DNA from 4 places in the Peribacillus sp. YIM B13472 genome. Region 1 is predicted to be linked to each of the others. Evidence: riboswitches for the same ligand, from Rfam matches in the RefSeq annotation. Region 1 holds a riboswitch; each other region holds the start of a gene.

Region 1 (7,493 bases):
CTACTGTGACCGCCGGGTTTAAATGCGCCCCGCTTATGGAACCCACTGCAAAAACACCCATGGTAACAGCCAATCCCCACGCAATCGTGATAACGATCCAGCCGGCATCTTTTGCATAGGATCCCTTTAAGGATGAACCAGCCCCAATGCCCGCTCCGAATAAAACTAATATCATCGTACCTAACACTTCTCCCCAAAATGGAGTCATGAATAAAACCCCTCCCCTGATAAATTTTTAAACCTTGCCAACAAATAAAAGGAGACCCACAGCAGAACTATCTTCATAAAAAAAATTATGAATAGATCTGTTGTGAATCTCCTAGTCTCCGTCACATATATTAACTTGTACTGTAAAATATACTAGTTTATGAAAACGCTGTCAATATTTTGTGAAAAATTAATCCTATTTTTCTGTATTTTTTTAGTTCCCCTATTAAACGATATCCCATAATTCAGTTTTGGAAGTGGTAATTGACGATGCTCCTGCATCAAGGGCGTTCAGGACTTCATCCGAAGTACGTATGAGGCCGCCTGCAAAAATCGGTGTCTGCAATCGTTCCTTCACTTCTTTTATCATCCATGGCATAGCGCCCGGCAATACTTCGATATAATCCGGCTTGGTTTTCTGCACCAGCTTATAACTTTTCTCAAGCGCATGTGAATCTATTAAAAAGATTCGCTGGATGGCAATGACCCCCTTTTGCTTCGCCTTCAATATAACGCTTGATTTAGTCGAAATCAGCCCATATGGATTATATTCCTGACAAATGAATTCTGTCGCGTACTCATCACTTCTTATGCCATGGATCAAATCGACATGATAAATCATTTTCTTATTATGCTGCTTTGCCATCATACTTACGTTTTTCAATTGTGATATATGCAAATCAAGAAACACACCTATTTCATAGGAACTTTCTAAAAATCTTTCGAAATCCTTCATGCTTGCTGACGCAGGCAAAATCTTCTGATCCATCATTATCCTCCTCATTCCCAGAAAAACTCAAAACTTCAAGTCATTTAGTATATTTTAAAGAGCTTGATTTATCAAACACATTTTTTCATGACCAATGTCACCATAACACTATCATACATGGCACACCCTTTATAGTTTTCGGCTAAGGATGTATGTAACCTCCATCATAAAGTAAGTTTCATTTTCAATGCGCCTTCGACGAGTTCATACGATTTAATTGTGCCAACGGGAATTTTTCTCACGATGTTCCAAGCATTAACATTCATTTTGATCGTTCTTTTTTCAAATTCAAAAAATGGCGGTCTGTTAAATATCCTTTGGTTGATGAAATTCCTGTCAATTGGTTCCATTTCCACTAATTCAAATAAAATCGTTCTTTTTTCCACATGAACCGGTTTTAATGTAATCCGGAAAGCTACGTTTTTCTTAAACATCATTTTCTTCACTTCCATCGTTCCGGAAAGCACTATATGCTTTGGCGTAATCTCGACTTTAATATCTTGACCATATGATTTCATTCTTAAGATTTTCTCTATCATGGCTGCAGTTACCGTTATCGGTATGCCATTTTTGAATGGACTGAATGTACTCACCCTTGCATTCCCCTCCTGCCGCTCCTACTGAACGTCGGTTATAGCATATGCCGGGTTCCCTGATGTAGTTAACATTTCAACCCATATTAATAATCGGTATATTCTAAATCTTCCACCTTCAACACTTGACCTTTATAAAAACTACCTGTATAGTCATAATTAATTTAATAGACAACTCTTATCCAGAGAGGTGGAGGGACTGGCCCTTTGATGCCTCAGCAACAGACTATTTATGTACTGTGCTAATTCCAGAAGTGTAAAAACTTGAAGATAAGAAGAGTATATCGCTTTGCTGCCAACACCTCTTCTTATTTTCAAGAAGAGGTTTTTTATTTTTAAAAGGAAAGAAGGAATGCAACATGTCAATCACATTAACGAAAGCACCATTCAGGGCCGATCACGTAGGAAGTTTATTAAGACCAGAACGTTTACATATTGCCAGAAAGCAATTTAAGGAAGGTACCATTTCAGCAGAGCGGCTTCGTGAAGTTGAAACCGAAGAAATCAATCGGATTGTCAATAAACAAATTGAAGTTGGATTAGAGGCAGTGACGGATGGTGAGTTCAGACGAACATGGTGGCACTTTGACTTCCTCGAACATTTAAATGGCATCGAGGGATATGTTACTGAAAAAGGTCTCACATTCGATGGTGTGGAAACAGAGAGATATAACGTTCGCAATACCGGGAAGGTTTCATTCAATCCCGAACATCCCTTCATTCGTGATTTCATTGAATTGAACAAAATCGTGAACGGACGTGCCGTTGCCAAGCAAACGATTCCCAGTCCGAATCAATTATTTGCTGTAGGCATTCATAATGAAGACATCTACCCTGATATTGAAGACTATGCTAATGATATCATCAAAGCGTATCAGCATGCTTTGAAGGCCTTTTATGAAGCAGGTGTGCGTTATCTTCAATTGGATGATGTATATATTGCCAGGCTTTCAGCTCCAGATTTCCAGTTCAAAGATGGAAAATATACGAGGGAACAGTTAATCGATCTTGCACTTCGTGTAATTAATGGCGCATTGGAAGGCAAACCAGAGGACCTTGTCGTCACTACCCACCTGTGTCGTGGAAACTACCAGTCGACTTGGGCGTTTGAAGGAAGCTATGCCCGTATCGCCCCAACATTATTGGCAAAAGAAAAAGTGGATGGATTCTTCTTGGAATATGACGATCAACGCTCAGGGGATTTCAAACCACTGGAATACATTCCAAATGGCGGTGCACGGGTCGTACTGGGTGTCGTCACTTCAAAAAATGGAGAAATCGAAGACAAGGAAGCTGTTAAGGCACGCATTAAAGAAGCCTCGCACTTCGTTCCTCTCGAACAATTATGTTTAAGCCCGCAATGCGGCTTCGCCTCCACCCATCACGGCAACAAGCTGACCGAAGAACAGCAATGGGAAAAGCTGAAATTCGTCGCTGATGTAGCAAAAGAAGTATGGGAATGATTTTTTTTTATTAATCATTTGACATATCGATAATTCTCGATATAATGAAATGTATGAAAACAATCGAGATATTTAAAGCATTATCCAACGAATCCAGGTTGCAAATCTTACAATGGCTCAAAGCGCCTGAACTCCACTTCACCCCTCATGAGGGAATAGATATGAAGGAAACCGGCGTTTGTGTAAGTCAGATTACGGAAAAATTAAACATGACCCAATCCACGGCCTCTCAATACCTCTCGATGCTCCTTAGAGCAGGATTGATTAAAACGGAGCGGATAGGAAAGTTTACGTATTACAAACGAGATGAAGATGCCATCTCAAAAATTACTGATTTCTTGAAAGAAGAAGTATGAAAGTGAACCTGATCCGTACCTTAGAGGGTTGGGTTCATTTTTTTCCTAACAGTTCGATATTTCGCGATATGTTTATTTTTTTATCCATACATATCAACATATTGCGATATGTCTTTATATAAAATTGATCATTAATGAGGAGTGAATCTATTTTGCTTAATACATGGAAAATTTACATGTTGGCGATTATCAGTTTTTTAGTAGGAACATCCGAATTCATCATATCCGGGATTTTGGATAAGATTGCGCATTCTCTTGGAGTGACCCTCGCTGCCGCAGGACAGCTCATTACAATTTTCTCCCTTGTCTACGCAATCGGCACACCCATTCTTATGGCCTTGACAGCAAGTTTAGACAGACGAAAATTAATGTTGTATTCCCTTGGACTATTTGTAGTGGCCAATCTGCTTGCCTTTCTATTACCAGGCTTTGGACCGTTTCTATTTGCACGCATAATCATGGCACTTGGTGCAGGATTGGTTGTAGTCACCGCTCTGAATATTGCCGCTAAGCTTGCTCCGCCAGATAAACAAGCAAGTTCTATTGCGACAGTTGTCATGGGGTTTACAGCTTCCCTTATCATTGGCGTACCTCTCGGAAGAATCATGACGGATGCATTCGGGTGGAAATCCGTCTTTGGCGGAATCGCCCTATTCGGCCTGATTGCCATGATCGTTTTATTCTTTACCATTCCTCCTATCAAAGGGGATAAACCAGTACCACTTCTCCAGCAGCTGGCCCTTCTTAAAAAAAGGAAAGTTGCCCTTGGATTATCGATAACCTTTTTCTGGCTTGGCGGATACTCGATAGCTTATACCTATCTATCCCCTTACCTGCTATCCGTATCGGGGATAAGTGACTCTCTACTTAGCACGGCTTTGCTTATATTCGGTATCGCAAGCCTGATCGGATCAAAGTTTGGCGGATATAGTACGGATCGATGGGGTGTATCATATACACTAATTGGCGGTATGGCGCTGCATATTGTGATGATCATCATGTTATCCATCGTTACGAATTCATTGTTGGGCGTTTTGACAATCCTTACATTATGGTCGTTCGCAGCATGGTCATCAGGGCCGACACAGCAATATCATTTAGCAACCCTTGAGCCTGAATCATCAGGAGTCATGCTCGGTCTGAATCAGTCGATAATGCAATTGGCCATGGCGGCCGGTGCTGGAATTGGCGGTGTTGCTGTAGAACAAGTATCACTTGCTTCCATAACCTGGATCGGTGCAACAGGGGTTGCCATTGCCATGGTCATTGTTCTGGTCCCTTCAAGTTCATCGTCAAGCAGTAAAATAGCACAGTCCATAAAATCCTAGACCGTTATATAAACATTCATCATAAGGCTAGATTTTTAGCCTTATGATAAATCCTAAATCCGAAAGCAACAAAAAAAGAACGGCCACCAGCACGTCCCCTTTTTACTTGCAGCTATCTTCATCATCCATTTTCTTCACAAATATATCATCCGTCACCCTATCTTCCAGCTTGTTCCTCAAGGCCAATTCCGCAGCCTTCCCATCACTGGGCGACCCGTCCGAGAAATACATCGGAAACAAGGAGAAAAACAAAACATAAAAAGAAAAATAGATGAATTGATACCAGATCACCGAGCTGTCCAGGATATTCTGATACACTAAGCTATAGATGATCAGCATGCTGATTAAATTAAAGATAGCCCCCCCTAAATATATCAGCGTATTCGTCAATCGATTATCATGTTTCAATCCCTTGAACTCGCAAGTCCCATTCCAAAAATAATATTTCCTCACCTCTATGTTCCGAAAAGCAAAAAGTTTATTACCACAACCGATCAAGATTTTCTTTTCTGATCCCCCAAAGATCGTAACAAAGAAAATATGCCCGCTCAAATGTATCAGAGTAACGATCGGCATGATCAAAAAAAAGGAAAATAGAAATTTAATGATATCAGAGAGACCAAACATGTTTAATCAATCCTCCTTACCAGAGCAATTTTCTCAAAAACCCTTTTACCAGGATGTTACTCTGATACCCTGTCCAAAATAGTTATAACTAGCAAATTTTCACAGTAGTAATATGTTGCTTTCCACAAGTGATAAGAGGATAATTTGTTCTCCTTCTGCTTAATTCGACCTTCAAAAAACAGGCTATCCCCTTCCAAAAAAACTCGGAAAAGTGATAGCCTTTACATCTTTATTTAGCGATTGGGGGTGTGAAGAATTTCTGGGTTGTTTTGTCCTGGCCTCAAGCCTGCATGTTTATATTCAGGGGTGAAAGCCGATGTTTTGATTGGGCAGGCGATTTGCTTCAGGGCATTTCCTTTTCCGTCCGGTACCTCGATGATCATTCCCCTCTCCTTCAATTGGGGGTGTTCGGCCGCTTCAGTGAAGGTCAGCACTGGTTCTGCGCACGCCTCGAAATCAGCGAATATTTCCTGCCATTCATGAAAGTCTCTTTCAAGGAAAGCCAGTCGGACTGCCATTTTAAACCTGATTCCGCTCTCTTCATCGCTTTTCATGCTCAGTTCATACAATTCGGGTGCACCGATCGCTTCGCATAAGGCTTTTCGAAAAGGGGGCTCAAGGCTTCCTACCGAAAAATAGCGTCCATCTTTCGTTTCGTAAAAGTCATAAAAGGATCCTCCATTCAACATCAGTTTTTCTGGTTCAAGCTCGAGTCCCCCTTGTAAATTCAGAGGTGCGGATATGGCATTCAGGGCAAAACTGCAGTCGGTCATGCTGATGTCGATGGCTTGGCCGAATCCCGTTCTTTCCCTGTGAATGACAGCAGACAATATACCGATAACAGCATGCAGTGATCCTCCGGCAAGATCTGCTATTTGGGTTCCATTTTTAGCCGGGCCGCCCTTTTTCGTACCGGAATAGCCTGATAAGCCTGCAATCGAAATATAATTGATATCATGTCCCGGTCGGTCTTTATAGGGACCGGTCTGGCCGAAGCCCGTGATGGAACAGTAAATCAGCTTCGGATTGATCCATTTTAATGCCTCATAGCCCAGTCCTAGGCGTTCCATGACACCTGGACGGAACTGTTCAATGACGATATCGTATTCCTTCACTAGATTTTTTACGGATTCGATGGACTCAGATTGTTTTAAATCAAGTGTGATCGACTTCTTCGATCTGTTTAGATATTGGTTCACACCCCATGAATCCGTTGCTCCCGGCCTCTCTATCTTCAAAACGTCCGCTCCTAAATCCGCTAGCATCAAAGTGGCAAATGGGCCTGGCAGTAACGTTGAAAAGTCCAATACTTTTAAATGAGTCAATAAGGTCATCAGCCGTGCACCTTCCCTTTCCAATGAAAAAATTAAAAGCTTTCCCCGTCGTTCTGTACATGCAAGTTAGCAGAGTTTACGATTATCATATAACACCTCCTACGATATTTGTATAAATTTCCATTTAATAAAAATAAAAAGCTAGGAATCAGCTTCCTAGCTTTTGATAATGAGCCAATAGATCACAAATAAAGGCCGGACAATTTAAAACTCATTGTCCGGCTGATTTTACTTATAGCTTGTTCATTCGTATTTTTTGTCAAAGTCAAACTCGACTTCATCAAGTTTAACGAACTTAGTCTTTCTTATCAGTTTATAGCCAAACCATAGACCAAGGAAAAGCGGGATTCCCAGGTATGCCGCTATAACACTGCCCCAATCAATCTGGTCTGAGAAAAAGGCTTGGATATTTTGGGACAGGATGACGATCAGACCAATTAAAATGGCAAAGATCGGTCCTATCGGGAACCATAATGCTTTATATGGCAGCTTCTCCAATGAATGGCCTTGAGCGATGAATGCTTTCCGGAAACGGTAATGACTGATGGAAATGCCGAGCCAAAAGATAAATCCTGTAATTCCAATGGCATTCATTAACCAAATATACACTTTACCATCACCGAATACGGAGGCTAAAAAGGCCAGCATACCGATGGAACATGTCAAAACCATTCCTGCAACCGGTACTCCGCGTTTATTAAGTCTTGCAAAAATACGCGGTGCTTGCCCATCCTTTGCCATTGAATATAGCATACGCGTAGATGCATATAGACTAGAGTTACCTGCAGATAATACCGCTGTTAAAATGACTGCATT
Region 2 (7,493 bases), on a different contig from region 1:
ATAAGAATGATTGTAAATAGATTAACTACATTAAGGAAGGCCAAAAGGTGGTCTTTGCAATATACCGCTGACAGACTCGGAATCGCCAAGAGTACCTATGCAGGATACGAATCGGGCCATCGCCGCCCTTCATTAGAAACGATTAATTTATTAGCAGGCTTATATGATACATCCACTGATTACATCCTAGGTCGAGTGGATTATCCATCTAAAGATATTACCACAGAGTCTCCTCTAATCTTGGAATTAACGGATTCACCAAATATGGAGCTGACTGTCGATGGAATCTCTCTTTCTGAAGAGGAAACGATTCAATTCATCGCTTTTATTAGAGCTAAACGAGAAGTGGAAATAAATCGCGATAAACAAAATATAACATAGCAGACATTGGACTTCTTATAATATTCACGAATGATTTATTCAAAACTGTAAAATTCCATGGCATTAACCAGTTAGGATAAGCCGGTTATTATTAATCGTTGAGTTCGCCCTTTTGACACTACATGTAATTAAACTTACTAACTTGGCTTAGTAGCTTTTTGAATTCTAATAGTTGCCCCTGAGTTTAGAAAATTAAGTTTTATTAATTATATATAGAAGAAAGTCAGCTAATTAAATGCATCCATCATCATTATTCTGTTATCTTCTTTAACATCTTTCCTTTTCCATCAAGGAAAGATGAGTAAATTCCGCTGTTTTTTCTATCCTCCGTATATGCTTATTTACGTTTAATCTCCGACTTTCCCTCTTGATTTATTTGCAATGAAAGAAAAACCATAGCAAAGCTCATGGTTTTTCCCAAGTGAATAAATGGAAATTGCTGTCTCATCTTTAAAGCTAAAAACGAAGCTGAATTTTGGAAGCCTTATGATGTGCTTCTATTTTTGGAAAGCGAAATTATAAAATCCTTAAAGGTATGGAAAATTGCTCAATATCTTGATATGTTTAAAAGTGTCTCATTCGATATACTTTTTCCCAATAAATCATGGCATCTCGTCTTCTTTTTCCCGATTTTTGAAAGCTTCATGTGTGACAATATCCTCGATTTGTTCATATTGCCGGCTGTGTTCCTTCTCTTCGCTAATTCTATTATTGGGTAGATTTCCTGGATGTCCTTTTTCTTTGTGATTAAAATTTTTACCACGACTCATACTCATTCTCTCCTTTCCAATCATTGTTTGTTTAGTTTCCCCAAGCATACAAAAAATATGATTTAATTTCTCTTTTTCCTGTTTTTGCAGCAAGTCTGGATTGACCTGTTATTTTCAGCCGAAATTCATTTTAAAAACACTGAAAAAAATAAGAAATATAACTCAACCCAGATGTTCCTTCACACCCGATCTAGTGCAAAAAAAAGAACAGGAATCGTCAAATTATGACGCTTCCTGTTCTTTTTATTTATCCACTACTTACATACCTTATAACAGTTTGATGACAGGAGAAGGGCTAGGAGGATACCACCACGGAAGGTCGCCACTTTCTTGAAATGTCTGCAATATGATGCGGTGCAGTTCTGCAACATCCTCCAATTAAACGTGCCCCTGCATGGTGCCATTCTTCAGATTTCAGGTCGAGCCTGTTACATGATTCTTCACCATGCCAGGTTTTAGTTTCCGGATTATATGTTTCACCAGAATTCGGATAAACTATAATTGGTTTATGCGTGTTTGAACGCAACAGCTGTATGGCTTCCGTGATACCTGATATAGGCGCACAGTTGATGCCGATTGCTGCAATTTGCTCACTGTCCCCAAACAATCTGGTACACTCCTCAAGCAATGTACCGTCACTAATCGCTTTTTCATTTTTCAATGAAAAGGATAGCCAAGCATAGACTTCTGGATACTCTTTCAATAATGAATGTAATACTTTTGCTTCTTGCAGGGAAGGAATCGTTTCAAATGCTAAAATGTCAGCACCGGCTTCAATCAAAGCAGATATTCGCGAGCGATGAAATGCAGTTAAAGTTTCATCTGAAACACCATAGTTTCCTACATACTCTGAACCATCTGCAAGGTAAGCCCCATAAGGTCCAACTGATGCAGCGACCAATGGCTTAGGTCTAATCGTTTGATATTCTTCTTCCATCCAAAATTCATCTCTTGCTTTCCTTGCAAGTAAAACCGTTTTCCGGATTAGTTCCAAAGCCTCTTTCTCTTGTATTCCGCGGAGGGCGAAACCTTCAACTGTTGCTTGATAACTTGCCGTGATCGCACAGTCAGCACCAGCACGAAAGTAGTCAGAGTGAACCTGATAAATAACTTCTGGATTTTCAAGTAATACACGTGCAGACCACAGGGGATCGTCCAAATCGCACCCATGCCTTTCAAGCTCTGTAGCTAGAGCCCCGTCCAAAATCATGACTGAATGATCTCGTAATATTGCGTCAATTGGGTTTATTTTATTCTTCATGGTCTACTCCTCTTTTCTTTATCGTTTGTGTCAAATAATAACTTCCATAGCAAAACAAAATAAAAGGAATGCCACAATATAGTGCAATTCGTTGTGTAGGATCAAATGCAATTCCTATGCAAGAAGCAAGACATAGTATAAAAGAAACGATTGGAACGAGTGGATATAATGGTGTATGATAAGCCAAATCATTTACTGAATTTCCATCTTTTATAAATCGCCTGCGAAATAGAAACTGTGACGCGCTAATACTCATCCAAACTACAACCACGGCTAGTCCAGAAATGGATACGAGCACTATGTATACAGTATCCGGTGCAATAATACTTGAGAAAAGGGCTAAACCACCGCCCAACATACTGAAAAGGACTGCATTTACCGGAACACCCCGTTTTGTCAATTTTGCAAATATGGGTGATATAGTTTTCTTATCTGCAAGTGACCAAAGCATCCTGGATGAGGCATATAGTCCTGAGTTTGCAGCAGACAAAATGGCAGTTAATATAACAAAGTTCATAATACCCGCTGCATATGGCACTCCAATTTGTTCCAGAACTGTAACAAAGGGGCTCTCTAATACGCTTGCATCCGAAATTGGCAATAATGCGGATAATACAACGATGGTACCCACAAAAAAGATAATCAATCTCCATAATGTCATACGGATTGCCTTTGGTATCGTTTTTTCAGGGTTCACTGTCTCTCCAGCTGCAATTCCAATTAATTCAGTTCCAGAAAATGCGAAATTCACCGCGAGCATCGTCATCAGAATGGCGAAAGCACCATTCGGAAATAAACCTGCACTTGTGAAATTGGAAAATAACGGAGCTGACTGTGAATCAATTATTGGAATAAAACCTACCATTGCTGCAGCTCCCAGAATAATAAATATCACAATAGCAAATACCTTAATAGACGCAAACCAGAATTCGGATTCAGCGAAAAACTTAACGGTCCACGCATTTAATGCCAAGACCAAAATGGCAAATAGAGCACTCCATATCCAGACACTTATTGATGGAAACCATCGCTGCATCAACAATCCTGCAGCCGTGAATTCCGAACCTAGTGCAACCGTCCAAGTTAGCCAATACAACCAGGCTACTGTATACCCTGTCCCTGGTCCGATGTATTTGGCTGCGTAGCTATGAAACGCACCTGTCTCGGGCATATGTACTGCCAGTTCACCTAGACATAGCATGACTAGATAAACCACTACTGCTCCAATCAGATACGAAAGGATGGTGCCAAACGGACCAGCCTGGTGAATCGTATAACCCGAACTTAAGAATAAACCAGTTCCAATCACCCCGCCAAGCGATAGCATTATTATATGCCGTGCTTGCATTTGCCTTTGAAAATCATGCTTCCTTTTGTTTTCCATTCTTACTCTCCTTAATCTTGCATCCAGAAAAAACGAAAACGCACTCTAAAAAAGAGTGCGTTACTGACAAATAAACACGTACGGTCTTATCTATCAAGGTTTCACCCCCTGGAATTAGCACAGTGCCTTTTTAGACCTGTTGCTGAGGTTTCATAGGGCCAGTCCCTCCACCTCTCTGGATAAGAAATTATTTTTTTATAACTTTATCAATCTATGAAAAATTTGTCAAGTTTTGTTTTCGTTTGTAAAGACTTTCTTTTAAATTCTAACAATCATGGCACCTCCGGCATTGAAATGAAATGATTGCCAGTTTTCGGAACTACCGCTCACCGCATTAAAATTGCAGATAAATCTAACCGGATAATTTTGATCTAAAAAAATGAAGCCATCTCAAAAAGATGACGCCATTCTTTCTTTCTTTTCACTTAAGGACGTTCTATTTCAAATAATTCCCCTAGTTTTGTATAAGTATGACCCGCTAATCTTGCTACAGGTTTTAGCCCATTCTGGTCAATTCGGCCATTATGGTAAATATCTTGCTCTATATGATAGCAGACTATTTTCCCTATCAATAAATCACAACCAGGTTTATTCTGGGAACCTGCCAACGGTATCGCATGCTCTAATGTACATTCAAAGCGTACCTTCGCTTCTTGCAATCCAGGTACGGATACTTTATCACTAACAGCTGGCGTGAAATTGGTAAGACCCAATTCACTTTCGTCAGATGGGAGTTCCTTCGCCGTTCGATTTGCATCAGCAACATTATTTTCATCAGTGATATGAACAACGAATTCACCTGTTTGAATTGCATTTCGGGCCGTGTCCTTTGAAACTCCTTCTTTCCGTTGAACAGAAATGGAAATCATCGGAGGATTGGAACTGACTATGTTGAAAAAGCTGAACGGCGCTATATTGATTGTACCGGTTTCGGATTGTGTCGTAACCAGGGCTATAGGTCTCGGTATAATGCTTCCAGTCAAAAACTTATAATTTTCCCGTTCAGTCAGACTTTCAGGATTAACTGAAATCATCTTCATTCCCTCTTTCATTCTTATATAAAGTTCTTATGAAACCATGAACCTGCTGCCTCAACCTCTGAACGTGTTAACTGATGACCGTAATTTTCCCAATGAACATCCACCGTAGCACCAGCTTGCAGTAAAAGTTGATTGAGTTCTTCCGTTTCTTCTGCCGGGCAGATTGGATCGTTTTTACCTGCAGCAATAAAAACAGGTATATCCGAGAGGGACGGCAGTGCAATACCTCGTCTAGGTACCATTGGATGATGAAGAATCGCTCCTTGTAGTGCCCCTTCGAAATGGAACATCAAACTTGCCGCTATATTGGCACCATTAGAATAACCTAATGCTACCACTTTGTCACGATCAAAGTCATATTTTCCGGCCGCTAAGTCCAAGAAGTCATAAAGCTCCTTCGTACGAAAGATCAAATCTTCTTCATCAAAAATCCCTTCGGATAACCGGCGGAAATACCGAGGCATTCCGTTTTCAAGTACATTTCCCCGTACACTCAATACGGATGAACCCGGTGAAACCATTTCCGCTAATGGCAAGAGATCTGTTTCCGTTCCTCCAGTGCCATGTAAAAGCAAAAGCAATGGCGCTTCTGGATTACTTCCTTTTTGAAAAATATGCTTCATCATTTATCCTCCTCTAGTACTCTCGGCACTGCCGGCAGTAACGTTTTCTCCATGTACTCCCTTTTTTCTTCCAGCCATGGCGGCAGCATTAATTTACTCCCCATCGTTTCATTCGTTTCATCATGAGCGAAGCCAGGTGGATCTGTGGCAACTTCAAAGAGAATGCCTCCATCTTCCCTGAAATAAATGGCATCGAAGTATTGACGGTCTTTAAAGGGTGTCACACCATAGCCATGGTTACCTATATGCTCCCTCCATTCTTTATGATCTTCATTATCGCTTGCACGCCATGCAAGGTGATGGACAGTTCCCACTCCGATTTTCCCATTGGGCAAAACCGTTTTTTTAACATCTATCAAATTTCCGATGTCCGATGTGGATTTGAAGCGGATGAAATCGCCCTCTTCCCCAATCTTTTGCAGGCCCATCACTTTCTCTAATAGTTCCATCGTTTTGATCGGCTTTGACGTCAATAATACGGCACCTCCGAATCCCTTGACCGCCTTATCAGCTGGTACACCGCCGAATGACCACTTGCTATTTTTACCTTCTTTACGCTCAACCAGTTCAAGTTGCAAACCATGCGGGTCTTGAAATTCCAGATATTCCTCACCGAAACGTGAAACCTTTTCAAAGCCTATGTTAAATTTATCCAAACGCATTTTCCAGAAGTCCATTGACCCTTCCGGAACGGCATATGTTGTAATCCCCACTTGTCCAGAACCTATTGTCCCTCGGTATGCTTCAGGCCAAGGAAAGAAAGTGATGATTGAGCCCGGTGAACCTGATTCATCTCCGAAATATAAATGATAGGTGCCTGGATCATCAAAATTAACGGTTTTCTTCACCATACGCATTCCCAATATTCCAGCATAAAAATCCACATTCTCTTGAGGATTGCCTACAATTGCGGTTATATGATGTATTCCAGCATTTTGCTTTTGCATGCCGATTACTTCCTTTCCCGTTGATTAATTTGTTGATTTTGTATTCAGTGGTTTTAAATTCGATTCAATATCCTTTCTTCTCGATTCTAAAAAAGGTGGCAGGGCAAGGTTCTCACCTAGGTGCTGCTCTGCTTCATCCACTGCAAAACCAGGTCCATCAGTAGCTAGTTCAAATAAGATGCCATTCGGCTCCCTAAAATAGAGTGAATGAAAATAAAAGCGGTCCACATAGCCCGAGTTCACGAATTTCGATTCACTAATTTTCTCTATCCATTTTCTCAATTCTTCTTCATTATCCACCCGGAAGGCAACATGGTGTACTCCACCCCTCCCCAACCTTTCCCGAGGTATGTCATTCCTTTCCTCAATATGGAGTTCCGCTCCTGTTCCTCCCTCACCCGTCTCGTAAACGACAATCGGATTTTGCCCCCTAATTAAGGATGGGTATGTGCCTAATTTCCTGAACCCCAATACCTCGGTAAGGACACTTTCAGTTTGTTCAATATTGGGCACAGTAAGTTTTACTGGTCCTAATCCAAGGATGGAAAACTCTTGCGGTACCGGGCTTCCACCCCACGGTAATCCTCCTTGAACGCCGTTATTATCCTGATCGGAAACCAGAAGAAGCCTCTGCCCTTCAGGATCTTTAAAAGAAAGCACCTTCCTTTCAAAACGGCTCGATATTTCATCATGCTCAACATTGAACTCCACAAACCGTTTTTTCCAATATCTTAGCGCTTCATCATCTCTCACCCTTAAAGAAATTTCTGAAATGCTATTGTTTCCCTCATGAGTGCGGGCAGCATTGGGAATTTCAAAAAACGTCAATTCCGTACCCGGTGAACCAATTTGATCTCCATAAAATAAGTGATACACACGAACATCATCTTGATTAACCGTTTTTTTGATTAATCGCATCCCTAAGACTTTTGTATAGAATTCAAAGTTATTTCCCGCTTTAGCTGTAATCGCCGAAACATGATGTAATCCTTTTAATTCCATCCGTACCACTCCTATCTATATAAATCTCCCCTTACAGTCATGAATTAATCCGTAAGTAATATCTCGAATTCAAAGTATTTAATCT
Region 3 (7,493 bases), on a different contig from region 1:
TCTCCCCACTCGCACATCATATTTAACAATGGGATGAGAGATAGACCACGTTCAGATAATGAATATTCTACTTTTGGAGGTATTTGGGGAAATTCCTTGCGTATGATAAGGCCGTCTGCCTCCAACTCTTTTAACATGATGCTTAGCGTTTTAAAGGAAATGGTACCGATACTTCGCTTCAGCTGATTATGACGCATGACCTTATTTTCAGACAGCCAATACATTATGATCATTTTATATTTGCCGCCTATCAAGGACAGCGTATATCCAAAGCCAGTTTCATTTGGTTTCACACCAGCCGGAACACAGGTTTCGCGCATAAGTTTACACTCTCCTTTAGATAAGTATATGATATGAATGTTCATACTTTACAATAGATCATTATCAATCTTATTAAAAGGTAAATAAGGTCCCTATAAAAATTACAATTGCGGTCAATCTTTATACTCCAACAATGAGGGTTCAAAAAGTGCTCCTGCCACCATTTTAGCGTAAGTAAAAGGATGACGATCTCCTTAACCCATCCCTTTTTAAAAAGGAAAAATCCTGTTGCATTACAACAGGATTTTTTCATATTTTTGGATATCTGTAGAGTAACGTAACGAATTCATTTTAATGTTTTTGCTTGTAATAGGTTACCGCGAGTGCAAGGGCCAGCACTGTTCCTTTGACGATATCCATCGCATAATACGGAACGGACATCATGATCAACCCATTTTGAAGGATTCCGATCAGGACTGCACCGACAAAGGTTCCAAAGGCATTCGGTTTTCCCGCTCCTAAAACGGAGGAACCAATGAAGGCTGCTGCGACGGCATCCATTAAATAGGGGGACCCTGAATTGATTTCCGATGTCATGACCCTTGAAGCTAGGACAATCCCCCCGATTGCAGCTAATAGAGCTGAAAGCAGATAGGCAAGGATTTTGTATTTATTGACCGATATCCCGGAAAGTCTAGCCGCTTCCTTATTTCCCCCAATAATGTACATATAACGACCGTGCTTCGTATAAGTCAAAAAGATATGGGTCGCAATCACAATGACTGCCATGATCAGGATTATCCATGGTACCTGACCAATTTTGGCGAAAAACGGGCTGATCAGTCCTGTTGCGAATGTTCCGTCGGGCATGACCATATTTTGCGAAACCGTGGCCCCTTTTGTATAGGTAAGGGCAATTCCCTGGATAATGAACATGGTAGCCAATGTCATCAGCATGTCGGGAATTCTCAATTTAACGATCATGAATGAATTCAAAGCCCCTACGACAAGCGAGGCGCCGATCGCAGCTAATATGGCGATTAATGTATCCTGCGAAAACCAGACAAACATTGATATGACGATGGCATTGGCCAATGATGCGACGGAGCCGACGGAAAGGTCGAAGCCATCCACGGTCAGGGATATAGTAATGCCGATCGCAATGATGGTCACGATTGAAATGGAACGCAGGATGTTGATCAGGTTATTCGTTTGAATGAAAGATGGATTGGACACGGCAAAAATCCCAATCAGAATGATAATCGTCAATATTGTACCGTATTTATAGAAAAAGTCGAATAGTTCCAGCTTTTTCTTCGCTTTCGCTGTCTGTGTAACAGGAATGGGTATGCTCATCCTATTTTCCTCCTGTTGAATAGAATAGTAGTTCTTCTTCATTCGTTTTGCTCGTTTCTAATTCGATGACAGTGCTCCCGTCATATAACACATATGTCCGGTTGGTGATGCCAATGATTTCGGAAAGCTCGGATGAGGCATAAATGATCGCTTTCCCATTCCTTGCAAGCTTTGCAATCAATTCGAATATATCCTTCTTGGCTCCAACATCGACCCCTTTCGTTGGTTCATCGAATATGTATACATCCGCATCGGCCATAAGCCATTTTCCGATGGCAACTTTTTGCTGGTTACCACCTGAAAGGTTTTCGACATTCACTTCCCCTGAAGGAGTTTTAATGCCGAGACTTGCGATCATTTCCTTCGCCTTTTCTTTTTCCGCCTTACGATCCACGAAACTGAACGTCTTGCAGAATTTGCCGAGACTGGCTGCAGTCAAGTTCGCCGAGACTGATTCCTGAACAAGGACCCCTTCTTTCCTGCGTTCCTCAGGTACAAGTGCCAGACCGCTTTTTACTGCTTCGTGCGGTGATTTCAAAGAAAGCTTTCGACCATTCAGGATGACTTCACCCGCTGTGATCGAAGTATGACCGAATAGGGTTTTACACAGCTCCGTTTTTCCCGCCCCGACTAAACCTGCCAAGCCGATTATCTCGCCTGCTTTAATATTCAGACTGACATTCTTGACTTTCTCGGCATCTGACAATCCGTTCACTTCCAGAATTACGTCCCCGATCGAAGCATTCACTTCTGGAAACTGGTCTTCCATGGTTTTACCGAGCATATTCTCTACCACTTCGTTACGGGTTATGTCCTCCTTCTTTCGACAAGTGACACGCTCCCCATTTCTCATGATCGTAATTTCTTCACAGATTTCAAAAATCTCAGGCAGACGATGTGAAATGAAAATGATTCCCACGCCTTTTTGCTTTAATTCATTTACAATTCGAAAAAGTTCTGTCGTCTCCGTATGGCTTAACGGAGCAGTTGGCTCATCGAGAATCAGGAATTTGCATTCTGTCGAAACGGCTCTTGCTATCAGGACCATCTGTTTTTCAGCCAAGGTAAGGTCTCTTACCAGCTTTTTCGAAGGGACACGAATTTTCATATCTTCAAGAATATGAGAGGCTTGTTTGTGCAGCTCTTTCCATTGGACCCTCTGTTTTTTTCCCATGTTTTGGACCATATCATTCAACATTACATTTTCCCCAACCGTTAAGTAAGGGATGAGGGCTGTATCCACTTCCTGATAAACAATTTGAATGCCTTGTTCCTGTGCCGCTTTTGGCGAGCGGATATCCCGCCTCACCCCATCAATAAAAATGTCACCTGAATAATGAACATGGGCTCCCGATAAAACTTTCATTAACGTCGATTTCCCTGCTCCGTTTGCACCGACCAATGCGTGGGCTGTCCCTGATTGTACGGAAAAATCAACTTCACTCAGCGCCTTCACCCCCGGAAATTCAATCGAAATCTTCTTCATTTCTAGTTGCGTGCCCATGTCCATTCCCCCTTATTGAACAGACACTCCCTTCTACTTGAAAGAGAGTGTCTCTTTTTACTTTTTATAATGATCTTTCAAAACTTTCATCCAATCTTCTTCAAATTCCGTCGATACACCCCAGCCATCGACAATACCAGACAGATTTGCCATGTTTACCGCTTCCTTTGAAGCTTGGACTTGCTTTTGTGAAATGAGTGAAGCCTCTAAGTCATAGGTTTGCGGCGTTTCTTCGCCCGCTAATTTTTTAGCCAATATCCTCATATTCACTGCACCGATCAACTTGGGATCGACTGCTGCGGTGTAGGACCATGAGCTATCAGCCGATTGGATTTCCTGGAGATCTGCGTTAGATACATCAATACCATATATCTTCACTTCATCGCGGCCCGCTTCTTTAATCGCCCGGGCTGCACCGATGGCAAAGGCATCCCATGTTGCGAAAATCGCATCCAATTTACCTTTAGGGTATTTATTCAGCATTGCGGCTACAGCATTTTGTGTCTGAACCGAAGTATCAGCTGATGCCACTCCGAATCTTTCGACTTCTTTAATTCCAGGATTTTCTTTTAATTTTTCCTGATAGACTGCATTTCTTCTTACCATTGGAGGAAAACCATCCACCCAAAGATATGCAATTGCCGCTTCACCATTCTGCTCTTTTATCAATTTATCAAAAGCCAGTGTTGCCAACGCTTCATCATCCTGTGAAGTTAATGTCACGCCCTCTATTTTAGATAAATCGCTTATTGAATCGAATGTGACAACGCTTTTACCTGCATCAACCAACTTCTGAACGTCATTTACAGTTGCAACATCATCACCATGTGAAATGATATAGCCGTCGTAATCTTCCTCCAAAGCCTGTGCTATCGCATCATGGAATTTAGCCGTATCACCATTGGCTGTGTACGTATCGACTTGAAACCCCAGTGCTTCTCCTTCTTCTTTCGCCCCCGCCAGGTATTGGGCAGTATGATCATCACCGCCAATTTTACGGATCACCTTGATTTTGGCTCCATCGCCATCAGCAAATCTCTCCGGGACATTTTCAAATGATACTTTTTCTTCTTTCTTCGATTCTGTGGAACTCTGCCCCGCAGAGCAACCCGTTAAAAGCAAAGCCGAAGCGATGGCAGAAATGAATATCCCTTTAATAGACCTTCTCATCTTGTTTCCCTCCATGTTTTCTCATTAGTCTTATCAGTTAAGTCGGTGTAAATCCCAAAATAAAAACCTCTCTAATATAGAGAGGTTTAATCGGCTGTTTTGCAGACTTGTCCCTCTCTTATCTGTCAAAACATTTCTGTTTTGCAGGATTTAGCACCAATTCCTAATGGAACGGTTGCTGGGCATCTTAGGGCCAGTCCCTCCGCCACTCTTGATAAGAGATATATTGTGTTACGTTTTCGTAATTATCACTTTATAGGGATATAGTCGTAAAGTCAATAGATTTTTGAATATTTGAAATGTTTCCCGTTATTTTTATTTTCTTTGAAGCTGGGCTAAACGCTTTTTCTCGATTTTTTCAAGCCTCTCCAACTGCCTTAATTTCACTTCGAACAACGTGATCGGATCACGGTAAACTTCCGGATTTTCTTTCATATGCTCCAATGCAGCCTGGTAGTCTTTTATTTCAGTCTGCGTCTGCTCTATCGTTTTTTGAAGTAAGGCAAATGAACTGCGATAGAAAAGTGAGATGTCCCGATCCAATGATTTTTCAAACAATCCAAATTGGGTTAGGAAACGTTCCGTGATCATTTCGGCAACATCCAGGTAATCTTCACTTTCCAGGTATTTCTTGTAACGATTGTACATATTGGCCTTATTTTGCGGTATCGCCCCAAATAGCTTCCCTGCTCCTTTAAGCAGCAATTGTGATGGAGTCCTGCGCAAAAGGATATTAACGTTTTCGATGCGGATACTGCTTGTCATCCGGTCGGCATCACGGCGCCAGTCATCCAATACCCTGAAGTCACCTGCCAGCGTAATCCGTTCTTCTTTGTATAATTCATTGAATCCGGCACTCATCTCATCCATGAACTGCTGGCTTTGTGAGAACTCCATTTGGGAACTGGCAATCCAGTCTTGAAGAGAACGGTAATATTGAGGCATGATCTTGTCAGAAATGAAGTTTTGAATCCGCTCATTCATTTCCTGGTTTAACTGTACATGGACCTGACTGAAATCACTGCTTTCCGTTAACGATTTAGAGCAATCCCTCAGTAATTCAGGAATTTTTGAATAAAGCTGACTTTTCACTTCGTCCTTAAGCGAACGATACGACCTTATGATATTTTCACTTTTTTCTTTTTCCAGATCAGCCAGTTGATTGACCGCTCCATTCAGTTTGACTTCCATCTGCTCATTCCAAGAGATGGAATGCTCGCATTTCCGCTCATTGGCTGTCCGTTTTTCTAATAGATAAGATAAGGTTTTACGAATGAATGCCAGGATTTTTTCAGATCTTCTTTCCTTCCAATTATCATCTTGATAATTCGATTGAAGGAAGGCTGAAAGGTCCTTCAATTGCTGCCTGCTGTCATAATGTTTGGAGAAAGCGAACACTTTCGCATTCGGGAAATATGCATTCACTTTATCCCATGTTTCGTCTTCCATCCGGACTGCAACCTGATCACTGTATATCGTATCCATTTTATTTAATAGGAAATGGATCGGCAGTTTCGGTGCCATCATTTGAATTTCCAATAACAGATCCCTTTCGCTGCCGGTGAAAGGAGCCCGGGCGTCAAGAACGAACATCAGGCCATCACTGCCATGTAAATAGCCTTGGAAATCGGATTCCACGCTTTGTTCCCCATTGAACCCCGGTGTATCCAATAATCGCAAATGATTATTTCTTAGGTAGTCACTGATGATTGTCACATCGACAATAGTCCCGCGCTGACGGCGTGTTTCATCCAAATCAGTTAGCTCCTCGACAACTTTGCTATCTGTATCGGTAATTTCAAGGATTTCCAAATCATCCCCGTCTTTGACACTGACTAGGGAAGAATGGTCCTCAGCGGCAATGCTCTCTCCAACGATTGACTGAATGAAGGATGTCTTGCCATTTCCTGTACTTCCTGCAAGAAGGAGATTGAAATTGCTGGTATCTTTAAGCCCCTCCACCATCCATTTAAGCTTATTTCCAACCCTTAAATCATTATCTTCAGCCCACTGGATAATGGAATTGAACAGTTTCTCCCCCGCTTCCAGTCCGCCTCCCAATTTAGGCGATTTCGAAAGCAGGCTCTCTGCATCCTGAATGACCAGCGCATTGATCGTATCCGGGAAGATTTCATTCCAGGACAACGTGGATGCCGCCGCAAACAGCGAAAGCTCCCCGTCTGCGATTTTGAGCCAGTTTTCCAGCAACCTTGGCACGACAGGACTTAATTCTTTGATTAGGTGCGTTCCTTCTAACAAACCTGCATATGCATCCCTGTAATAGACGGAAAGCTCATCCCATACATCCGCATGGTTCAATTCGATGGTATCTATCAAATTATTAATCACTCTTAACCATTCGAAATAAGCATCCGTATATTTATAATTTTTCCAAAGGGCAACCGTCATTTTCTCGAAACGTTCCTGGTCGAGTGTGTATAGCGAACCAAGGACAGTTGAGAAATAATCCGGCTCCATCGATTGGGCAACACCCTGCTGGATATACGTTTTCAGCACATCGAACCAGCCCATTGACTCTGTACGGATACTTTCATTCGCCGCTAATACCACCGCACTGTTCCAATCCTTTTGTTCTTCAAAAAAGGCGCGTGCGATTTCAGTGACATTCGGGTAGTCTGGTTGAAACTCGACTGCTTCTTTCACGACTTTGGAAGCCAAATCATTTCTCGATTCCACTATGTACAGGGAAAACAGCTGCAAAAGAACTTCTGTTTTCAAGACCGCTTCATTCGTATCGACGGATTTATAGATATCCTCTGCGGTTGAATACATTTCCAATTCAAAATAAGCATCAGCAATATTTTTCTTCGCCCATGAGCCAAGTTCCCCTTCTATGTTCTCCCATTTAAAAATGGCTGCTTCATAGTCATGGTGCTGAAAATATACCTCTCCTTGAGCAAATCTAATTGCGGTTAAATCAGATCTTTCCTTTTTTTGTTCCACGAGGAACATTTCACCCAAAGCTTGGATGGGGTGCTTCCTTGTATCCTCAAGCATCGTTTCATAATATTTTTTTCCGATCAGACGTTCGTCCATCTTTATTCCCCCGATATATTTCATATTTTCAATTAAAGGATAATCACTGATTCTATAAGCCTTATAGCAGACCTAATATTCAATTTATAGGTTCCTTTAGTTAAAAAATCATTTACAAAACCTTAAAATGTTATTTTAGCAAAAC
Region 4 (7,493 bases), on a different contig from region 1:
GCAAAAAACGATGCCGCAGGCGCTTTGACATCCCAGCCGATTGCCCTCAATCCCTCAATGAAAACATTTCTTCGTCCCTCGTACATCTGCACTAACTGCTCTACACAGCTCTGCGAGTCAAGCAAAGCGCTTGCCGCAGCTTCCTGTATCGCCGGGAAAAGACTCACATAAAGATGGTCTTGTAATAGTTCTAGAGCTTCTATTACACTCTTATTCCCCACTGCGAAGCCGACTCTCCACCCTGCCATATTGTATGTTTTCGATAGTGTGTATATTTCTATTCCTACATCCTTCGCTCCCTTCGCCTGGAGAAAGCTTATCGGTTTTTTTCCGTCGAATCCGATCGCACCATAAGCGAAATCGTGGACCACACAAATGGAATGCTCTTTTGCGAAGGAGACGGTTTCATCAAAGAAACTTTCCGTTGCAGAAGCACCTGTGGGATTATTCGGATAGTTCAAGAACATCATTTTGGCTTTATCAAGTACTTCTTTATGTATGTCATTGTATTTCGGAAGAAAATCATTTTCTTCTGTCAAGGGCATGAGTTCGGTCTTTGCCTGGGCTAAAACAACTCCGGAAAGATAATCCGGATAGCCGGGATCTGGAACAAGGATCGTATCACCTGGATTCAATAAACACTGCGGCAGTTCGACAAGACCTGCCTTCCCCCCGAAGAGAATCGCCACTTCACTATTCGGATCCAGCTTGACACCGTATTCTCGTTCATAAAAGACGACGGCAGCATCTTTTAAATATTGATGTCCCCGGAATGGCGAATATTTATGATTAATCGTTTTTTCAGCGGCAGCCTGCAAACTTTTCACGATATGTTCTGGCGTCGGCTGATCAGGGTTTCCCTGGCCTAAATTAATGACATCATGTCCTTGCTCCGTGATCGCATTGACTTTTGCTACTAGTGAAGCAAAAAACTGCTTGGGCAGGTCCTGAAGCTGGCCGGATTTTTCGAATTGCACCATTTATACACCTTCTCTGAAATTTCTTGAAATTCTAGTCACAAATGATATATGTTTATCATAGTCTTGTAAAGCATTTTTTACATGTGGGGGTTTTAAACGATGAAGTGGAAAATAGCTTGTATTCAAATGGATATAGCCTTCGGGCAACCAGATATCAATTTTCAGGTTGCAGAACAATGGATGGAAAAAGCAGCACGGTCAGAACCCGATATCGTCATTTTACCGGAGCTTTGGACAACAGGATACGACTTGACCAGGTTAAATGAGATTGCTGATCACGAGGCAGAAAAAACGATTGAATTTTTTAAAACACAGGCACAGAAACACCAGATTCACATCATAGGCGGTTCCATCGCGAAAAAAACAAGCAAGGGAATCTATAACACCATGATTATCATCGATAAACATGGGAATCTCATTAAAGAATATGATAAGCTTCACTTATTTCAGTTAATGGATGAACATCATTTCCTGCAGCCAGGAGAAAAAGATGGTTTATTCACTCTTGATGAAAAAATATGTGCTGGATTCGTTTGTTATGACATCCGTTTCCCTGAATGGCAGCGAGCCCATACCGTTCAAGGCGCCGAAGTTCTATTCGTAACGGCGGAATGGCCAAAGCCGAGACTCGATCACTGGAGAGCCTTATTGATTAGCCGTGCCATCGAGAACCAAGCCTATGTTGTAGCCGTTAATCGTTCAGGTTCGGATGTCAATAATATATTTGCTGGTCATTCCTTGATTATTGATCCATGGGGGAATATCATTAGTGAAGCCGGAGAAGGAAACGAACTCTTGACAGGCACCTTGGACTTCAATAAAGTTACAGAAGCCCGTAACAAAATACCTGTATTCGAAGATCGTCGCCCAGATTTTTATTAATTTACCCATTGACAAACTATTTAAAAAGTTGTTATTATTTTCCCGAAGATTAAAATTTCAGAAAACATTTACTCTTATCAAGAGCAGGCTGAGGGATAAAGGCCCTATGAAGCCCAGCAACCGACTGTAATACCATTGTGAAATGGGGCGGATTCACCGCCGGATTATAAAATCCACAGAGCACGGTGCTAATTCCACCAGAATTCTTTTTCTGGAAGATAAGAGGTCCGAAGCCAAAACTTCTGCCTCTTTCTATATGAAAGAGGCTTTTTTATTCTTATTTTGAATCTGGAGGGGAAAAGAATGACACAAAACCATTCAAATTTTAAGAGATTGACAAACGAAACAGCTATAACCCTTGCAAAAAAACTTGGGTTGGTCAATGCGGATGAAAGTTTAAAATGTAAAGAAATCGGCGATGGAAACTTAAATTATGTTTTTCATATTACAGACACGCACACAAATAAAGGAATAATCATCAAACAAGCGGTCCCTTATGCCAAGGTACTTGGTGAAAGCTGGCCGTTGACATTGAAAAGGGCTGCCATTGAAGCGAATGCGCTGATTCATTTCAGAAGTTATTGCCCCGAATTCGTACCGCAAGTCTATTATTCGGATGAACAGCTTGCCATCACAGTCATGGAGGATTTATCTCACTTGAAAATCGTTAGAACAGGATTGATCGATGGCGATTCATATCCATTGCTTTCACAGCATATTGGTGAGTATGTTGCGAAGACGGCATTTTATACATCCGATTATCATTTAGAACCATCTGCGAAAAAGGAAGTGGCCCGACATTTCACGAATCCGGAACTCTGCAAAATCACTGAAGTCTTTATTTTCACGGATCCATTTTTTGAGGAACTCCCGGGAGACTTCGAGGTGGAATTGACTGATGCCGCCAAAAATATCTGGAATGATCAAGAAGTGATACTTGAGGTCGCTAAGCTGAAACAAAGCTTTGAAACCGAGCAGGAAGCCTTGCTTCATGGAGATTTACATACTGGAAGTATATTTGCAAGTGAAACTGAAACAAAGGTTATTGATCCGGAATTCGCTTTTTATGGGCCCGTTGGTTTTGACCTTGGTCAATACACCGCCAACCTTCTCTTCCAGGCAGTCACACGCAATGGCGCTGGAAAGGAAGAGATTTTCACACACCTTCATGAATTTTGGAATGCCTTTGAAGAAACTTATACCGAATTATGGGAAGGCCAAAATAAAAGCCCATTCCGCCATGTGAAAGGTTATCTGCCTTATTTACTGACAAAATTCAAAAAAGATGCTTTCGGTTTTGCCGGCTGTGAACTGATTCGGCGAACCATTGGCCTTTCCCATGTTGCCGATTTAAACGTCATTGAAAATAAAGAAACAAGGATCGCTGCCAAAACGGCAACATTAGAAATTGGTGCATTTTTAATTAAAAAACGGGAAGAAATGGATGTTCCAGCTGTCATTGAAGCCTTGAAGCAACTTACACTGCCATCTTATTCAACCATTTAAAAGGAGACCTGCACATGACTACACTAGCACCCTTACCATATTCGGTACAATGGGATGATACCCATATTACATTATTAAATCAACAAGCCCTTCCTTCCATAACTGAATTTATTGAACTTCATTCAGTTGATGATGTATATGACAGCATTTTGACATTAAAAGTTCGCGGTGCCCCAGCAATTGGACTGACGGCAGCATTTGGTGTTGCACTTGGTGCCAAACAGGAAACAACCGCTGAATTAGTGGATTTCAAGAGAAATGTAACGAGGCATATTGAAAAACTCGCCTCTTCCAGGCCAACTGCAGTCAACCTTTTTTGGGCGTTAAGGAGGATGGAGAACGCCTTGCATGCTGCGCAAAGCATTTCAGCTGCAAAGGAAGCACTTGTAACGGAGGCTAAAGCCATCTTTGCTGAAGATGAAGAAATGTGCAGGAAAATCGGGGAACATGGTTTATCCTTATTCACTAGAGGAGATTCCATTCTCACTCATTGCAACGCTGGGGGAATTGCCACAGCTCGGTATGGCACAGCCTTGGCTCCCTTCCACCTGGCTAAAGAAAGGGACTTTCCGCTAAAAGTGTACGCATGTGAAACCAGGCCTGTCCTGCAAGGTGCGCGTTTGACGGCGTGGGAATTGATGCAAGCGGGGGTTGATGTCACTTTAATTTCAGATAATATGGCTGCACATACGATTCACCAGAAACGAATAAATGGAATTATCGTCGGTGCCGACAGGATTGCGGCTAATGGAGATACAGCCAATAAAATCGGGACATTGGGATTGGCCATATTAGCCAAGCACTTTGGCATCCCCTTTTATGTGGCCGCACCATCAAGTACATTCGACCTTTCTATCGAATCCGGCACATCCATCCCGATCGAAGAACGGAATGAAGCGGAAATCACCTTCATTCAAGGTGTAAGGATCGCTCCGGAAAACGTGAAGACTTTCAATCCAGCCTTTGACGTTACACCGAATCATCTTATTACGAGCATCATTACCGAAAACGGCATCATAACACCGGATTTCATTAAAAACATTCCGCATTTTGTTAATTGATGCAGGTTCCTTTATTGGTGATAAAAAACGAGAAGGATTTGTATCCCTCTCGTTTTTTAAAGATGATCATGATTATTCTTGCGAGGTCTATAATACAATAATTCAAGTGAATTCAAACTTATTCACTTAATATAAGGTTGTTTTCAACAATAGTTCTTATTATTTTGAAAAGAACTCCTGAAGTGCCTTTTTATTTTTAGTGTAATCTATTTCCAACACGGCTCCGGACTGGGGATATATTTCATCTTTAAAGCTTCCTTCCACTGGAACCCTTAAGGTTTCGACAGTGTCCGGTGTATGGAAGACGGCTTTTGGAACCATTTCCATTATTGTTTTCAGTCCAATATCTGTATCCAGGTACGAGAGTCCTTGTTCGATGATACTAGGAAGGGCTGCCATCCCTTCGAAGGATGAGATTTGATTTATAAACGCTGTTTTTAATTGAACCATCACTTCTTGTTGACGCTCCACCCTTCCAAAATCACTTTCATCGTCATGCCTAAAACGGACATATTTCAGTATTTCCTCACCATGTAAAACATTTTTACCAACACTTGCTTGAATGCTCATATCATCAATGATTTCCTGATCCACATTCACCGCTACCCCCTCAGGGGCAAGTAAATCGACCATTTTCACAAATCCCTGGAAGTCGATTACCGCTACATGATTGACCTTGATATCGAAGTTCTCCTGTATGGTTTTCTTGAGCAGTTCCCTTCCACCATAATAATAAGCTGCATTTATTTTGTTATATCCTGATTTATTTCCGGGGATTTCCACATAACTATCACGCATGATGGAAGCCAGCTTCAGTTTCTCCTGCTCAGGAAAGTATTTTGCCAGGATAATCGCATCTGATCGAGATTTTTGCTCTCCTCTTGTATCAACACCAATTAACAGAAATGTTTTCACGCTTTCCTGGTCCTCTTCTTTGGTCAGTTTTTTTTCCGTACCTGCATTTCCATTTTGTTTGGGTAAAGGGGCATAGGTGCAGCCTGCCAGAATCAAGATCAATAGATATATGAAAAATACCTTTTCTTTCATTACCTCACCTCATCGGAAAATTACCCCTATTCTCCGCCTAATATTGGAATTCTATGCATTTAACGACAAAAAAGCCTGCCAACGATAATCGCTGACAGGCTTTTCGGGCAAAATCATTTATTTGATTTCTTTCTTTAATACTTCTACTGCCTTTTTCACTTGTGTGTCGTTTTTAAGGATTTTCTCGCGGATGACCTGCATCAATTTCACGGTAGTATCATCTTTAATTGTCCCAGTTTCTTTAATTTTTTGTTCCTTCTGGAATGCTATGACCGCATTCGTGGTTGCTTCATCAAAGAATCCATCTATCTTTCCTGGATCATGGCCTGCTTCCTTCAGCATCTCTTCAGCTGCTTTCACTTCACTCGAAGAATCGGATGCTTTCAATTCCTTATCAGGTGAAATGTACGGAAGGCTGGCATAATCAGGAAGCTTTACATTAATATCCGGCTTGATCCCTTTTTTATGAATCCAATTGCCTTCAGGAGTCAACCATTTAGCTGCCGTATATTTGAAGTTAGATCCATCTTCAAAGTCTTGGGCAGTCTGAACTGTCCCTTTCCCAAATGACTTGACACCGATCAATGGAATGTCCGCAGACTCACTGACAGCCGCTGCAACGATTTCAGAAGCACTGGCACTTCCGTCATCAATCAACACGACTACCGGGATTTTCAGTTCTCCATCATTCTTCGATTTATAGACCTCTTTTTTCCCGCTGCGATCTTCAACTTGAAGGACCACTTTCCCATTAGGTATGAACAGGCTTGCCATGTCTATTGCTTGGTCAAGAAGTCCCCCTGGGTTTCCCCGCAAATCCAATACGAGACCCTTCATATCCTTCTTCGACATTTCTTCAAGCGCCGTTTTCAGTTCTTGGACTGTATGTTCGGAAAAACTGGTCACTTGAATTTTTGCAACTCCATCATCAAGCATTTCCGCATATACCGTTTCAATCGGAATTGTATCCCGTTTAATGGTGAGCTCAATCGGATCCGACTCACCAGCTCTTGAGATGGATAAATCCACTTTCGTTCCCTTTTCGCCCCTGATTTTCAGGACAGCTTCAGAAGAGCTTAGTCCTTCAACGCTTTTACCGTCCACACTTAAAATGATATCATTCGGTTTTACCCCTGCTTTTTCTGCTGGGGATCCTTTTATCGGTGAGACGACCATGATTTGTCCATCCTGCTCCTGAATCTCTGCACCGATTCCTTCAAAAGATGAAGAGATGCTCTCATGGAAACTCGATGCTTCCTTTTTATCCATATAAGCGGAGTAGGGATCATCCAATGATTTGATCATTCCATTGATTGCCCCGTCAACCAGCTTATCTTGATCAATCTCTTCATAATAGTTATCTTTTATCGTATCGTATGTAGAATACAGCTTTTCAAATTCCGCATGTTTATCCGGTGCTAATGACTCTACTTTTTCATCTCCAAAGGTCAAGGCTATTGTAGTAATCCCTGCAGTTAGAAATATGACTAAGAAAATCCCCATAATGAACGTAAACTTCTTTATTTTAATGAATTTTCCTGCCTCTTTTGGCTGTTTTTGATTTTCTTCTTCCACTGAAGCCTCACCACTTTCATTCTTCATGACAATATAAACAATTTCATTCCTATTTTATCAGCTTTCATGCCAATCGAAAAATAATAGTTATCAAAAATAACAACTTATGACCATATGTATTTTTTTACCGCTTCGCAAACGTTAATATTATAGAGAAAGATCCAAGGGCAACAGCCATCTCCGACATTACAAAAATACGGATACCAAGGAATAAATGAGCCTGTATCCCAACTGTCATTCTACAGCATCACTTATTCCCGGTAACCAGCCTGACATTTACATGCAATTATCAATCCTTGATAGCTGCTTCCAATGCCACCTCAACCATTTCGTTAAAAGTTGACTGGCGCTCATCCGACGTCGTTTCCTCACCGGTTAAAATGTGATCGGAAATGGTTAATACAGATAAAGCTTGGCGGCCAAATTTAGCGGCAAGCGTGTA

The links. Region 1 has a riboswitch for S-adenosylmethionine ahead of ACFX4I_RS21975 (5-methyltetrahydropteroyltriglutamate--homocysteine S-methyltransferase). Riboswitches for the same ligand answer to the same signal wherever they lie in the genome.
Region 2: another riboswitch for S-adenosylmethionine. It lies ahead of mmuP (S-methylmethionine permease); the one in region 1 lies ahead of ACFX4I_RS21975 (5-methyltetrahydropteroyltriglutamate--homocysteine S-methyltransferase).
Region 3: another riboswitch for S-adenosylmethionine. It lies ahead of ACFX4I_RS13815 (sugar ABC transporter substrate-binding protein); the one in region 1 lies ahead of ACFX4I_RS21975 (5-methyltetrahydropteroyltriglutamate--homocysteine S-methyltransferase).
Region 4: another riboswitch for S-adenosylmethionine. It lies ahead of mtnK (S-methyl-5-thioribose kinase); the one in region 1 lies ahead of ACFX4I_RS21975 (5-methyltetrahydropteroyltriglutamate--homocysteine S-methyltransferase).

Annotation. Positions count from the first base shown of each region.
Region 1 is NZ_JBHZPG010000037.1:28,033-35,525, reverse strand. It holds gene ACFX4I_RS21990 (MIP/aquaporin family protein) at 1-208, opposite strand, end outside; gene ACFX4I_RS21985 (glycerol-3-phosphate responsive antiterminator) at 434-976, opposite strand; gene ACFX4I_RS21980 (hypothetical protein) at 1,141-1,569, opposite strand; SAM riboswitch class I at 1,745-1,846, shown strand; gene ACFX4I_RS21975 (5-methyltetrahydropteroyltriglutamate--homocysteine S-methyltransferase) at 1,929-3,032, shown strand; gene ACFX4I_RS21970 (ArsR/SmtB family transcription factor) at 3,086-3,388, shown strand; gene ACFX4I_RS21965 (MFS transporter) at 3,541-4,716, shown strand; gene ACFX4I_RS21960 (hypothetical protein) at 4,819-5,343, opposite strand; gene ACFX4I_RS21955 (CaiB/BaiF CoA transferase family protein) at 5,577-6,677, opposite strand; gene ACFX4I_RS21950 (amino acid permease) at 6,921-7,493, opposite strand, start outside.
Region 2 is NZ_JBHZPG010000025.1:40,425-47,917, reverse strand. It holds gene ACFX4I_RS18120 (helix-turn-helix domain-containing protein) at 7-381, shown strand; gene ACFX4I_RS18115 (hypothetical protein) at 984-1,151, opposite strand; gene mmuM (homocysteine S-methyltransferase) at 1,447-2,412, opposite strand; gene mmuP (S-methylmethionine permease) at 2,402-3,796, opposite strand; SAM riboswitch class I at 3,880-3,982, opposite strand; gene ACFX4I_RS18100 (flavin reductase family protein) at 4,222-4,830, opposite strand; gene ACFX4I_RS18095 (alpha/beta hydrolase) at 4,851-5,459, opposite strand; gene ACFX4I_RS18090 (ring-cleaving dioxygenase) at 5,459-6,406, opposite strand; gene ACFX4I_RS18085 (ring-cleaving dioxygenase) at 6,431-7,408, opposite strand.
Region 3 is NZ_JBHZPG010000016.1:5,447-12,939, forward strand. It holds gene ACFX4I_RS13800 (winged helix-turn-helix transcriptional regulator) at 1-320, opposite strand, end outside; gene ACFX4I_RS13805 (ABC transporter permease) at 613-1,617, opposite strand; gene ACFX4I_RS13810 (sugar ABC transporter ATP-binding protein) at 1,619-3,121, opposite strand; gene ACFX4I_RS13815 (sugar ABC transporter substrate-binding protein) at 3,179-4,291, opposite strand; SAM riboswitch class I at 4,407-4,512, opposite strand; gene ACFX4I_RS13820 (GTPase domain-containing protein) at 4,607-7,348, opposite strand.
Region 4 is NZ_JBHZPG010000035.1:33,991-41,483, reverse strand. It holds gene ACFX4I_RS21390 (pyridoxal phosphate-dependent aminotransferase) at 1-980, opposite strand, end outside; gene ACFX4I_RS21385 (carbon-nitrogen family hydrolase) at 1,080-1,862, shown strand; SAM riboswitch class I at 1,934-2,087, shown strand; gene mtnK (S-methyl-5-thioribose kinase) at 2,166-3,368, shown strand; gene mtnA (S-methyl-5-thioribose-1-phosphate isomerase) at 3,383-4,429, shown strand; gene ACFX4I_RS21370 (LCP family protein) at 4,589-5,476, opposite strand; gene ACFX4I_RS21365 (lmo1851 family serine protease) at 5,594-7,051, opposite strand; gene deoD (purine-nucleoside phosphorylase) at 7,341-7,493, opposite strand, start outside.